Regions from separate parts of the Bradyrhizobium sp. LA6.1 genome, predicted to be linked through region 3. Evidence: predicted binding sites of a transcription regulator. Region 3 holds the regulator's gene; each other region holds the start of a gene.
The links. The regulator LexA, encoded in region 3, represses DNA repair genes until DNA is damaged. The targets are predictions, from matches to a motif close to TGTTCNNNNTGTGTTCNG.
Positions count from the first base shown of each region.

Region 1 (4,499 bases), on a different contig from region 3:
TGAGCGTGCACTACAGCTTGTAAGCCGTGCGGAATCCGCCCCAGTGCCGGCCCTGGACGCGGATCGGAACGTCGATCTCGCGCATCATCACGGTGTTGCCGTTGCCCATGTCGCGGGCATAGCTCTGGACCAGGTACGAGCGCAGGTTGCGGGCGGCGGCGAGCCCTGCCGGATCGTTGAAGATCCGCCGGTTGCGGCTGTTGGCGGTGTTCCAGGCGGTGTCGCCCGGCCGCTGCGGATGCGAATAGATCTTGTTGTGCACCGGCAGGAAGCCGTTGCGGTCGACCATGGCGCAGAACGCCATGCGCGGTTCCTTGGCGAGAAAGGCTTCCTGGAACGGCGGCAGCGTGCGGTCGGCCCAGTCCAGATATTTCGTGCGGTATTGCTGCGGATTGGTGCCGGCGATCTCCGCATAATCGGTGTCGAAGAGGTCGTCGATCCTGACCTCGCCGCGTGCGACCGCCTGCTCGAAGATCCGGGTCAGCGCGGTGCCGGCTTCCATGGCGCGGGTGACGAACTCGGTGTTCTCCTCGTGGATCGACCAGAGCCTGTCTTCGATCTTCTCGCTGAGATCGGCGTTGGGGTTGACGAACTGCGCGCGGGCGCCGGTCTTGGTCTGCTCGATCACGCGCAGGCGGCAGGGCCCGACACCTTCGAGGGTGCCGTCGACGACGGCCTGCGTGGCAAGCTTCGCCGCCTCCGCGCCGCCGATCAGCACGCCGTCCATCGCGATCTCGTAGACCTGCAACACGCCGCGCACGGTTTCGAACTTGAGATGGCAGGGCAGCCGCTCGGTCTTGCGACGGTCGTCGTGCTCGCTCTGGCGCAGCAGCACGGCACAGCGCGATTTCAGCTTGCGCGCGAAGGTGGTGACGGCCTTGCCGGCGCTGGCGACGTTCTCGCCGTGGGTCTCGGCCGCCTTGGTCGCGGCATCGATCTCGGCCGCGCTCTCGCCGACCGAGATGATGAACTGCGACGCGCTGGCCGCGTTGCCGGAGACCTCGCTGGTGGTGGCATTCTGCTCGGCGACCGCCCCGTTGACGGTGTCGAACACCGGGCGGATCGCCTCGATCGCCTGCGCGATGCGGTGCACGGCGTCGGCCGAGCCGGCGGCGTCGCGCTGGAGCGCGTCGATCTTCCTGGTGATCTCCTCCGTCGCACCCTGGGTCTGTACCGCGAGAGCCTTCACTTCGGTGGCGACGACCGCAAAGCCCTTGCCGGCCGCACCCGCACGCGCGGCCTCGATGGTGGAGTTCAGCGCGAGCAGCGTCGTCTGCCGTGCGATCTGCGCAATCAGATTGACGACATTGCCGATGGCGGCGGAGGATTCGCGCAGGCGGTCGACATTGGCGCGGGCTTCCTGCGCCGCGGCGCTGGCTTCGTCGGCGAGCTTGCCGGCCTCGCGCACCTGCGCGCCGATGTCTTGCGCGGACTGGGTGAATTTGTCGGCGGCATGGGCAAAGGTGGAGGCGGTCGATTGCGCTGCATTGGTGCGGCCGGTGAGGGCGTCGGTGCGCTCGCGAATATCCGCGAGTGTTGCCGCGGTCGCCTCCGCGCCGCCGGCGACCGAGTTGGCGGCCCGCTCGAGCTGGCGGATCATGGCGCCGAGCTCGAGTTCCAGCAGTTCCAGGATTTCCCGGGCGGAATCGCCCTCGGCAGCCGGGGCGAGCCCGGGATCGACCGACGACGGCGCGGCCTGCGGGGGTGCCACGGGCGCGGACAAGTCGGGCAGACGCTTCCGAAACAATGCGAACGCCATCAGGTCACTCTTGTCGGGGAACGGGCGGTTGCTATTTTCGCAGGCCGGAATGAAATCAGGGTTAACGGTGCCTGACTCCTAGGCACGGGGCACTACGGTATTACCTTAAAGTCGTAGAGCCTCTTTCATTCCGGTGGGTTGGCGGCCTATAAGGCCGCGCTTCCCACGCTCACCTTTGGCGCACGATTCCTGACGAGACACGCATGGCCGGACATTCCCAATTCAAGAACATCATGCACCGCAAGGGGCGGCAGGATGCCCAGAAGTCGAAGCTGTTCGGCAAGCTGGCGCGGGAAATCACCGTCGCGGCCAAGCTGGGCACGCCCGATCCCAACATGAACCCGCGCCTGCGTGCCGCCATCATCGCGGCGCGCCAGGAGAACATGCCGAAGGACAATATCGAGCGCGCCGTCAAGAAGGCGCTCGGCAATGAGGGCGAGAACTATGACGAGATCCGCTACGAGGGTTACGGCCCCGGCGGCGTCGCCGTCATCGTCGAGGCGCTGACCGACAACCGCAACCGCGCCGCCTCCGACATCCGCTCCTTCTTCACCAAGTCGGGCGGCAATCTCGGCGAAACCGGCTCGGTCTCCTTCATGTTCGACCGCACCGGCATCATCGAATACGACCGCAGCGTCGCCTCCGACGACGCGGTGCTGGATGCCGCGATCGAGGCCGGCGCCGACGACGTGGTATCGAGCGAAGGCGGACACGAGATCTACGCCTCGACCGAAGGCTATCGCGACGTCGCCAAGGCACTGGAAGCCAAGTTCGGCGAGCCGCGCAAGGCCACGCTGATCTGGAAGCCGCAGAATACGGTCGCGGTCGACGACGAGACCGGCGAGAAGCTTTTGAAGCTGATGGACCTGCTCAACGAGCACGACGACGTCCAGCACGTCTACGCCAATTTCGAGGTGTCGGACGCGCTGATGGCGAAGATGGGCGGCTGAGGTCGCCACCAGCCCCGGATTCCGCTGTCGTCGCCCGGCTTGACCGGGCGACCCAGTATTCCAGAGACGTCTGAGGGAAACGGAGAAGCCGCGGCATACTGGATACCCCGCTTTCGCGGGGTATGACCGCGTGTCTTGTGGTCGTCATCGCGGGCACCCAATCGCGACACCCCACTTCCCCTGTTACTTCCGTTCTGTTTCTGTTTCCCCCACCGCAGCCAGCCGCTATCACTGGCCCATGACTGCGCTCCCGATTCGTGGCCCCGTTCGCATCATCGGCATCGACCCCGGCCTGCGCCGCACCGGCTGGGGCGTGATCGAGGCCGAGGGCAATCGTTTGATCTACGTCGCCTGCGGCTCGGTGGAACCACCGGACGATTTGCCGCTGGCGAGCCGGCTGCTCGCGATCCATGAGGGGCTTGCCGCCGTCCTGTCCGGTCACAAGCCGATGGAAGCCGCGGTCGAGCAGACCTTTGTGAACAAGGACGGCGTCGCGACGCTGAAGCTCGGCCAGGCCCGCGGCGTCGCCATGCTGGCGCCCGCGATGTTCGGCATTACTGTCGCCGAATACGCGCCGAACCAGGTCAAGAAGACAGTGGTCGGCGCCGGCCACGCCGACAAGCACCAGATCGCGATGATGCTGAAGATATTGCTGCCGAAAGCCGAGCCGCCGTCCGCGGACGCTGCCGACGCGCTCGCCATCGCCATCACCCACGCCCATCACCGCCAGAGCACGGCGCTCAGGCTAAAGGTGGTGGGCTTATGATCGGCAAGCTCAAGGGCCTGATCGATTCCTACGGCGAGGATTATGTGCTCCTCGACGTCGGCGGCGTTGGCTATCAGGTGCATTGCTCGGCCCGCACGCTGCAGCATCTACCCTCGCCCGGCGAGGCCGCGGTGCTGTCGATCGAGACCTATGTCCGCGAGGATCAAATAAAACTGTTCGGCTTCCGCACCGACCAGGAGCGCGAATGGTTTCGCCTGCTCCAGACCGTGCAGGGTGTCGGTGCAAAAGTCGCGCTAGCCGTGCTCGGCACGCTGGCGCCTTCCGATCTCGCCAACGCGATCGCGCTGCGCGACAAGGCCGCGGTGGCACGCACGCCGGGCGTCGGCCCCAAGGTTGCCGAGCGCATCGTTACCGAGCTGAAGGACAAGGCGCCTGCTTTCGCCAATGTCGATCCCGCCGTCGTGCATCTCGCCGGCGCCGTCGACGACCAGCGCGCGCCGCGCCCGGTGGCAGATGCGATCTCTGCGCTGGTCAATCTCGGCTACGGCCAGCCGCAGGCGGCTGCCGCTATTGCATCCGCATCGCGCAGCGCGGGCGAGAGCGCCGAGACCGCGCAACTCATCCGGCTAGGCCTGAAGGAGCTGTCGAAGTGAGCGCGGCCCACGCCAATCCCGTCGCCGCCCTGTTTCGTCGCCTTTCGCGCGTGGCCGGTATCGTCGTGATTTTCTCCATTGTCGGGCCGCTGACGACCGCCGCGTTGGTTGCTGTGACGGTAACGGCGCTCGGCGCCGCGGTGCTGCAGATGTTTCTCGTGTTCCTCGAACTGGAAGCACTGCGTGCCCTGGTTTCGATCGCGGTCGTGCTGTTGGCCATCGTCACGATTCTCGCCGCGTTCCTTCCTGCAGTCGTCGCCGGCCTGATATTTGCGTTGGCGGCGGTCTACGCCGATCTCAATATGATCTGGATGGCGTGGCTCGCCGCGGCGGTGGGCGCGGCCGGCTTCGTCATGGTTGGCATGTTCGTCGTGCCCTCCGAAACCTCGGCGGTGATCGTGCCGAGTGTC
Region 1 covers NZ_JBEPQK010000004.1:238,248-242,746, reverse strand. Annotated here, with positions in the region: gene ABIB99_RS11750 (methyl-accepting chemotaxis protein) at 11-1,759, opposite strand; gene ABIB99_RS11745 (YebC/PmpR family DNA-binding transcriptional regulator) at 1,963-2,709, shown strand; gene ruvC (crossover junction endodeoxyribonuclease RuvC) at 2,948-3,475, shown strand; gene ruvA (Holliday junction branch migration protein RuvA) at 3,472-4,089, shown strand; gene ABIB99_RS11730 (hypothetical protein) at 4,086-4,499, shown strand, end outside.
Region 1: the regulator LexA is predicted to act here: its motif matches at 2,900-2,917, upstream of ruvC (crossover junction endodeoxyribonuclease RuvC).

Region 2 (4,499 bases), on a different contig from region 3:
AGATTGAAGTCGATGTAGCTGTACAGCATGACGATCTTGCCGATGAGAACGACGTCGTCCTTGTTAGGCGCGGGCCAATTGATGATCGGCTCGGAGGCATTCCGGACCAGCTCCATCAGGTATCGATTGCGTTCCGTTTCGACCGACGAGGGTAGGGCCACGTCATGCTTCTCCGGATCACGAGCGATCGAAGGTGGTCGGATTTGCCTCGACGTACTCCGCCCAGAGTTGCTGCATCATCGCCCTCACCTCGTCGGGGCGGTGATCGTCTCCGTTCGGCAGCCGATTGCCCAATTGCCCTAGGTGAAGGTTTCCGGAAAGCGGACTGCCCGGATGGGGCGAGAACGCCGCGCCCGTCGGGACGTGCGTGATTCCTTCCGGAGCGACGACGAACTGGTCTCGCGTTACTGGGGTAGCCATGGTGACGGTCTCACAATCGGAGCGGGCATTATCCTGGATCCGCATTGGCAAAGGAAAGCGGTTGCTGTTGCTTCGGTCTCCTTTGAATCCGGGTGCTTCCTTAAGGGTTGTTCGATAAACTGGCGTTTTGAGTAGTGTGATGACCAAGCGTACGCGAAGAATTGTGGCGGCGGAAATGCCGGGGTTCATTAAACCCCAATTGGCCACGCTGAAGGCCAAGGCGCCGTCCGGCGACCAGTGGCTTCACGAAATCAAGTTTGACGGCTACCGCGTGCAAATTCACCTCAACAAGGGGAAGAAGCGGGTGTTTACCCGCAACGGGCTGGACTGGACGAAGCGTTTTTCGGTGATCGCCGGCGCGTTAGATATCTCCGGGCAGGCGATCCTCGACGGAGAGGTGGTGGTCATCCATGAAGGCCGCACCAATTTCTCCGAACTTCAGGCCGAACTCGCTGCGGGCAAACAGGATCGGCTTGTCTACTACGTCTTCGACCTTCTCTGGCGAGACGGTGACATCCGCAAACTTCCTCAGGTGACAGCGGAAGCAGATGCTGTCCGACCTGCTGGGTGAAAACGACATCGGGCTTCCCGTTATCTACTCGGAGCACTTGATAGGCGATGGACAGGAGATGTTCGAACACGCGACGAAGTTGAACTTCGATCGTCTCGAAGAATGCCCAAGCTCCCTATCGCTCCGATCGGAACGAAGGGTGGTTGAAGATCAAGACCGTACAGACGGGCAAATTCCCGGTCATCGGCTTCGTCAAGGACCCCACCGGGGTGGCAGCGCTGTATCTCGGAAAGCGAGAGGAAAAAGATCTCGTCTACATGGGAAAGGTGGGGACCGGATGGTCGCGGACCGTGTCGAGCCAGATCAGAAAGCAGCTTGATACCGTGGTGAGCCCAAAATCGAAGCTGACGAAGCCGATCAAGAAGCCGAAGGCCACGTGGGTCGAACCGACGTTCTTCGCGGACATCGAGTACCGGGACATCACGTCCGAAGGTCTACTGCGGCAGAGCTCCTTCAAGGGGCTCAAGCGGAATTAAATCAGTCGGCCTCCCACGCCGGCGTCGAATAGTCGAGTGCGACCATCCGGCCTTCGAACCATCCCCAGTCGGACGCCTTCGGTTCGAAGGGACAACTGTCCTCACCCGGCATTTTGTCCCAGACCTCGGCGGCATCCATGTACTCGTCCAAGCTCATCATGCCGGTCAGCGGCATCGCGGCTCTCATAATTTGCACGGCTCCGCTCCGGGACACCCAAAGCACCGGACAAAGTAAGACGCGTCGCGTCGCGTTCACGCTCCGATAGAGTTTCGCTTCGTATAGATTGCTGGCGCGTCCGCGCGCGTCCCACGCAAACTTGAAGGCGAACCGGCCGACGACAATGACCGGTGACCGCATACTGCCTGCTCTTGAAATGCTGATCACGCCGCGCTTCCTCAGATCGGCAGGCCGAGTTGCGGCTCGTCCTGAAGTTCGCCCTGGAGCGCGGACAGCGAGACTCCAAGAAGCCGGACCGGCTTTGGAACAGGCATCTCGTTCTGAAGCAGGGCAATCGAGAGGCGTTCGAGGTCGCTGCGGCTCGCGACTGCGACGGGGACGGACCTGCTGCGAGAGATAATCTCGAAGTCGTTGAACTTCATCTTCAGGGTCACTGTCCTGCCCAGTGTTCCCTTGTCTTCGCAGTGCCGCCAGACCTTGTCAACCAGCGGCCGCAGTTCGGCGACCATGACGTCAAATTCGGTGAGATCGGTAGAAAATGTGTTTTCGGCACCGATAGACTTCCGGATCCGGTCGGCGCGGACCTCGCGGTTGTCGACGCCTCTTGAGATCCAATAAAAGTAGCTGCCGGCCTTGCCGAAGTTAGCTTGCATGAATTCCAGCGACTGATTGCGCATGTCGAGGCCGGTGTGGAGCCCGAGCGAATTCATCTTGGCGCTGGTGGCGGGCCCAATGCCGTGAAATTTGCCGACAGGCAGGCCTTCGACGAAGGCGGGCCCCATCTCCGGAGTGATGACATACTGACCGTTCGGCTTCCGGTGGTCGGAGGCGAGCTTCGCCAGAAACTTATTGTACGAGATGCCGGCAGACGCATTCAGGCCGGTCTCCTGCTTTATCTTGGCGCGGATCGCCAATGCGACATCGCGCGCGAGTGGAATGTTCTGCAGGTTTTCCGTGACGTCCAGGTAGGCCTCGTCCAGCGACAGCGGTTCGATGATCGCTGTGTGCTCGGCAAAGATCTCGCGGATCTGCTGAGAGACCGCCTTGTAGATCTCGAATCGGGGCTTCACGAAGATGAGGTCCGGACATTGCCGCTTGGCCGTCACAGACGGCATGGCGGAGCGGACGCCGAACTTGCGCGCTTCGTAGCTCGCGGCCGCGACGACGCCGCGCTCGCGGGATCCGCCGACGGCGACCGGCTTGCCGCGGAGCTCCGGATTATCCCGCTGTTCGACGGATGCGTAGAAGGCGTCCATGTCGACGTGGATGATCTTCCGCTGGCGGTTTTCGTCCATCGCACACTAGTGAGTTTGCAGCCGTCCCGACGCGTACCTTGACAAATCGGGACGTTCTAGAACAAAGATAGAACATTTCGCGCGCAGCGGCAACCAACGGCGCGGGTCATGGCCCGCCAATTCCCTTGCATGCGATCCAGGAAGGCCCGAGGGCGCTGCGAATGAAACGGCCGAATCTACCTGTCCATTACTACCACGACCATTTCGTCGAGATGCTCGCGTTTGTCAGAGCGACCTACGGCTCGATTCTGACGGACGAGCACGACGCCTTCGTGTTGCGGTTTCAAAGCCTTTCCAAGGACGCGCAATGCCTGCTGATCCGGATGGTCAACCGGCGGGGCGCGATCTTCAATCGGTCGCTGTTCAGATACGCCGAGATTTTGGATCTGGACCGCGCGGCCGACGACTTGCTGGCTTGCGGCCAGGCGAGGCTACTCAAGGACGAGGACTATGCCGCGTTCGTCTCGTGCCTGCCCAAGGAAGCTCTGGTCACCGGTGCGAAGGCGGCGGGGCGGACCGACATCCGCGTCTCTTGGCCGAAAGCGAAGCTGGTCGATTACTTCTTGGCGCAGGTTCCGTTCAACGTCGCCGCCGAGCATTGTGGGGCGGCGAAGTTCATCGCCTTGTATGACGTCCGGCCGCTCGAATTTCTCCTCTACCTGTATTTCGGCAAGATCGAGGAGGACTTGAAGAACTTCGCGCTGCGCGATTTGGGCATCATGCGCACCAACGAGGCCACTTCGTTCAAGGCCCGTTTCACGGATGGCGACGAGGCGAGGGCCTGCTTCCACTACAGCCGGCTTCTCGATCGGCTCGAGGTCAAATCGCCGGCCATCTACCAGGGTGCCGTCACCGACATCTTCGGCGGTCCGGATTGCCCGAGCGATTATGCCGCCGATCTCCGGAGCCGTGCCGCCTGGCAGGTCGGTCAGTTCTTCGAGAAGCTGGGCGAGACGGACCTCGCCAAGCAGCTTTATCGCGCCGGTTCGTCGCCGGAGTGCAATGAGCGGTTGGTCCGTCTGCTTTACGGCGCCGGCAACAAGGCAGATGCGGAAGATCTGTTGCGGCGGATGATCGACGATCCGGCCAGCGACGGCGAGTTCGTCTTTGCCACAGATTTCTTCGCCCGGAAATTCGGCGGTCGCCGGACTGGATCATGCACCGAACTGCTTCGCGCCGGCGTTACTCTCACTGTCGACGACGTTTATCGCGGAAATCCGGAGGCCGGCGTCGCCGGCGTCATGCGCCGCAGAGGCTACCGGGTCTTCTTCACCGAAAACACTCTTTGGCATTCTCTTTTCGGGCTGCTGTTTTGGGACGAACTTTTCGAGTCCGATCTGCTTCACAGCAGTTTCGATTGGGTGCCGCATTGCCTCAAGGATCGGAGCTTCGCGCGTCGGTTTGCCGCCCAGATCGACAACAAGCTCGATGCCGTTCGATCGGGAACCGCGCTCAATCTGCTGCTGCGGCCGATCGCTTCGAATTGGGGCCGTCCGAACGGCATCTTCGCCTGGGACCACGTGGACGTCGATGCGCTGCGAGCGCTTCTGTCGGGAGCC
Region 2 covers NZ_JBEPQK010000034.1:21,705-26,203, forward strand. Annotated here, with positions in the region: gene ABIB99_RS42810 (hypothetical protein) at 1-161, opposite strand, end outside; gene ABIB99_RS42815 (hypothetical protein) at 178-420, opposite strand; gene ABIB99_RS42820 (ATP-dependent DNA ligase) at 560-991, shown strand; gene ABIB99_RS42825 (ATP dependent DNA ligase) at 1,135-1,467, shown strand; gene ABIB99_RS42830 (hypothetical protein) at 1,469-1,663, opposite strand; gene dinB (DNA polymerase IV) at 1,864-2,940, opposite strand; gene ABIB99_RS42840 (exonuclease domain-containing protein) at 3,102-4,499, shown strand, end outside.
Region 2: the regulator LexA is predicted to act here: its motif matches at 2,998-3,015, upstream of dinB (DNA polymerase IV).

Region 3 (4,499 bases):
GCCGAAGCCGCGCGGAAATCTGGTGTGGCGGGAGTTGAATTCGAACATGTCGGCGGTGCCGTAATAACCGTCGACGAGCGCCATCTCGTGGGAGGTTTCGGCATCGTTGTGCCAGAGCTCGATCGCGCCGACATGGGCCTCGTCGTCGCCGCAGAACAGCACCATGACGGCTTGCAGGAATTCGCCTGAAAACACGGGCACCGCCACGCCGCAGGTCAGCCCGGCGGCGATGGCCTGATCGGTCCGCTTAAAATAGGAATCGGTGAATCTGGTGAGGATCACGGGGTGGCCGCCGGCCCAGGCCTTGCCGGGAAGTCCCTCGTCATATCCGAAGTGCAGATCCTCGCTCACGTCCCTAAACGCGGACAACCCTTCGCCGTAGAGGCCGCCGCCGAATTTCCAGCCGCATGCGCGTGCGGTCAGGCACCCAGAGTTCAACGACGCGAATGAAGGTCTTCATCGAACGTGCCCGCGGTCTCAAGCCGCACCAAGCATCGGCCATTTGGCTGCGGAACGGACGTTCAAAATTCAGGCAGGACAGCGCAAACTTCGTGCGGTGGGAGACGCCACGGCTTGGTCCGCCCGATGGAGTTTCGCGGGACACAAACGACACCATCTCGCCGGCCTCGGCCGGCGATGGCGATTTCAATCCTGGCCCGACCTGCCGGCCGGGAATGGCTGCATCAGCCGATCGGCAGGCGGGTGATGGTTGTCCGGCTGTCGGTGATGGTCTGCGGCTTGTGCTCGCGCTCGCCGAGCGGCTGGGTCACCGGTAGCTGCAGCACGGTCGCGCGCTGGCCTTCGACCAGCTGCGTCACCAGCACGGATTTGCCGTCGGGGAATTCGATCGCATCATGATGGCGATCGGGAATGTGCGGATCGATCTTGCCGAACTTGCCGACGCGCGAATTGACGGTGCGCGTCCAGATCCAGCGATTGTCGTAGCGGACGTTGTCGGCGAACGCGAGCTCCGTCCCCGGGAGCAGGCAGACCGCGACGGTCGGATCGGCCGCGGAGGCAAAGCCGCGCGTCGAGGTGCCGCGGAAGGTTGTCGTGACGATCGTCTCGCCGACTTCGGCGGGACGCGACGCGACGGCATGCAGGCTGTAGTCACACATCGGGTGCTCCTCATGCAGGGATAGCGACCCACGTCTCTTAATCGAGGCGCAGGCCTCTATCAGAGTGGAAATACCAAACGTTCTGCCGGGTTGTAGGCAAATCTACGGCTCGCCGCCGCAGGCCGCAATCACATTAACTTTCCCGAATCCACCAGGAACAAAGCCCGCCCCTTTGCATTCTGCAGGCGCGTGTCAGCGCCCCGCAGGCGCCGACCAGCCGGAATATTGCCAGCCCGGCCGCGACGGTTGGTCGACGGCGTCGAGGGCCTTGCGGACTTGCTCGCTCATGGCGGTATCCTTGCGGACATGGGGCCGCGATTGCGCGGCCAAGGCTTGCACGGCCAAGGCTTGCACGGCCAAGGCTTGTACGTCCAAGGCTTGCGACGCTGATGCTGCGATCAGCGCCACAGCAAGTGTGCTCAGAACGATCCGGCGGATGACTTCTCCTCGAACCTGAAGGCCGCGAAGCAGGGCTGCTTCGTGCGGCGTGCCGAGGATTTACCGCTGGAGGAGGGGCCGGATAATCTGCGCGAAACCAGAAAGACTATCCAGCGGAAGCGGACAATCGTCCGCTCCAATCTCGGATCGGCGATGCCGATCGAAAGCGCGCGGGGCGCCAAATAACCGATACCGGCACGTCCGGTATCAATACTTCCGGTACAGCCCGATCAGCTTGCCCTGGATCTTCACCCGGTTGGGCGGCAGAATGCGGACCTCATAGGCCGCATTGGCGGGCTCGAGCGCGATCGAGGCGCCGCGGCGGCGGAAGCGCTTCAGCGTCGCCTCCTCGTCGTCGATCAGCGCCACCACGATATCGCCGGTATCGGCGCTCTCGTTGCGCTGGATCAGCGCCATGTCGCCGTCGAGAATGCCGGCCTCGACCATGGAATCGCCGCGCACTTCGAGCGCGTAATGTTCGCCCGAGCCGAGCATGTCAGGCGGTACGCTGATGGTGTGGCTGCGGGTCTGCAAGGCCTCGATCGGCGTACCGGCCGCGATGCGGCCCATCACGGGGACCGCGACGGGGCGCTCGCCCTCGTCCGCCGGCGGGCTCGAAGTCGTGCGGACCTTGCCGAGATTGCCTTCGATGACGCTCGGCGTGAAGCCGCGACGGCTGCCGGCGGCGGCCTGAAGCTCGGGCAGCTTGATCACCTCGATGGCGCGGGCGCGGTTGGGCAAGCGCCGGATGAAGCCGCGCTCCTCGAGCGCGGTGATCAGGCGATGGATGCCCGATTTCGAGCGCAGGTCGAGCGCGTCCTTCATCTCGTCGAAGGAGGGCGGCACGCCGCTTTCCTTCAGCCGTTCGCTGATGAACCGCAGGAGCTCGTATTGTTTGCGCGTTAACATCTCGACCAAAATCCCCCGGTTGATGTCGTTCGATTCCGAGACGCTGAATTCAGCAGTAAGCCGCTACATTCTCGAAACAAATCATGAACGGACACTATATGTTCGATACATGTTCCGCAACTGCTTAATTTACCGTGAACGCGACAAAGTTCGCGGAACGCACGCGAACGAAGCAATCAGACGGGCAGTCGCAAGACCTCGCAAGGCGTGCCGGCTTGGGCCTTCGGCGCGAATGGCGCGCGCACGAGAAGTGCCTGTGCCGCAGCGAGATTCGCAAGCAGCGAGGAATCCTGGTGATTGACGGGGAGGGCGAGGAGCGTGCCGTCGTCGCGCAGCTCGAGGCGTGCGCGCAGATAATCCTCGCGCTGGTCATTGGCGCCGACATCGCGGCCCAGCACCGCGCGTTCGCGGCGGTGATGAATCATCGAACGGCCCGAAAGCGCGCGAATCAACGGCACCATGAACAGGAAGCCGCAAACATAGGATGACACCGGATTGCCGGGCAGGCCGATCACGCGCATCGCGCCGAGCCGCCCGTTCATCATCGGCTTGCCCGGCCGCATCGCGATCTTCCAGAACGCCATCGAGATACCTTCGTCCCTCAGCGCCTGCTGGACCAGATCGTGGTCCCCGACCGACGCGCCGCCGGTCGTGATCAGGATGTCGGCGCCGCTCTCCCGCGCGCGGCCGATGCCGGCCGTGGTCGCCTCAAGCGTATCGGCGGCCACGCCGAGGTCGATGGTATCGGCGCCCTCGCTGCGGGCGAGCGCGTGCAGGGCGTAGCCGTTGGAATAGACGATCTGGCCGTGGCCCGGCGTCGTACCCGGCATCACCAGCTCGTCGCCGGTGGCGAGGATCGCGACCTTCGGGCGTCGCCGGACTGGCAGTTGCGGGTAATTCATGCCGGCGGCGAGCGCGAGGTCGCGCTCGGTGAGCCGGGCCCCTTTGCGCAGCAGCACGTCGCCTTCCGAGAAGTCGACGCCGGCGGGGCGGATGTGCCGCCCCGTTACGGCGGCTTCCTTGATGGTGACGCGCTTGCCGTCCGCAATCGTGTCCTCCTGGATCACGACCGCATCAGCGCCATCGGGAACGACACCGCCGGTGAAGATACGCACGGCCTCGCCGGCGCCGACCGATCCCGCAAACGGGCGGCCCGCCGCGACCTCGCCGATCAGGGTGAGCTGGGAGTCGATCTTCGCCGCATCGACCGCGCGCACCGCATAGCCGTCCATTGCCGACATCGCCTGCGGCGGCTGCGTGCGCCGCGCGGCGACGTCGCGTGCGAGCACGCGGTGGAAGGCTGCGTCGAGCGCGATCATCTCTTCAGGCAGCGGCTCTGCGCCCGCCAGCACCGCGGCGAGCGCGTCGGAAACCGGCATCAGGGCCACGGGTGAAAACTCCTGCTGGGCCCGTTCGGGCAAATCGGCGGCGAGAGTTCTAGCCGAGTGCAGGCGCAGAGGCAAAACAGTGGCCGCGCAGGATGATTTATCCTGCGTCATCCGCTCTGCGATGAAGGGTGAGCATCAAGTCCGCCGCGGCATGATCCAGAAGGCGAGACAGACCGGTACGAGGATGGCCATGGCGAGGACGAGAAAGACGAGAGCCACGGCCAGCATCGGTCAGCCCCCCGGCTGCTTGTACGGACTGACGTCCGGCGCTGCGGGGCCCTGATCCTTGTCAGGCAGCGGGTCGGCCTGGGATTTCAGGTCGGCGGCCTTGCTGATCAGTCTTGCGGAAAGGTCAGAATCCGAGGTGGTTCTGGCGAATTTCATCAGCAGAGAGGCCTGCTTGGTGAGGTAGGTTTTGCCCAACACGACGATAAGCCCGATGTAGAATTCCCAACGGACTCATGAGTCCTGAGAGGGGCAATCGTTCCGGGAACTCTGTATAAAATGCACAAAGGGTTTTGGTTCCTCGCCCCCGGGCAAAATAGTTCCATTCGCGGCCCGTCGGCTTGCCGGTCAGAGATCAGATTCCGAGCGCCTTGAGGGCGTTCCCGACGTCGCGGGGCGAGGTCACGTGGATCGTGGTCAG
Region 3 covers NZ_JBEPQK010000003.1:141,627-146,125, forward strand. Annotated here, with positions in the region: gene ABIB99_RS07815 (GAF domain-containing protein) at 1-351, opposite strand, end outside; gene ABIB99_RS07820 (hypothetical protein) at 684-1,118, opposite strand; gene lexA (transcriptional repressor LexA) at 1,764-2,465, opposite strand; gene ABIB99_RS07830 (molybdopterin molybdotransferase MoeA) at 2,642-3,853, opposite strand; gene ABIB99_RS07835 (hypothetical protein) at 4,085-4,279, opposite strand; gene ABIB99_RS07840 (HAD family hydrolase) at 4,434-4,499, opposite strand, start outside.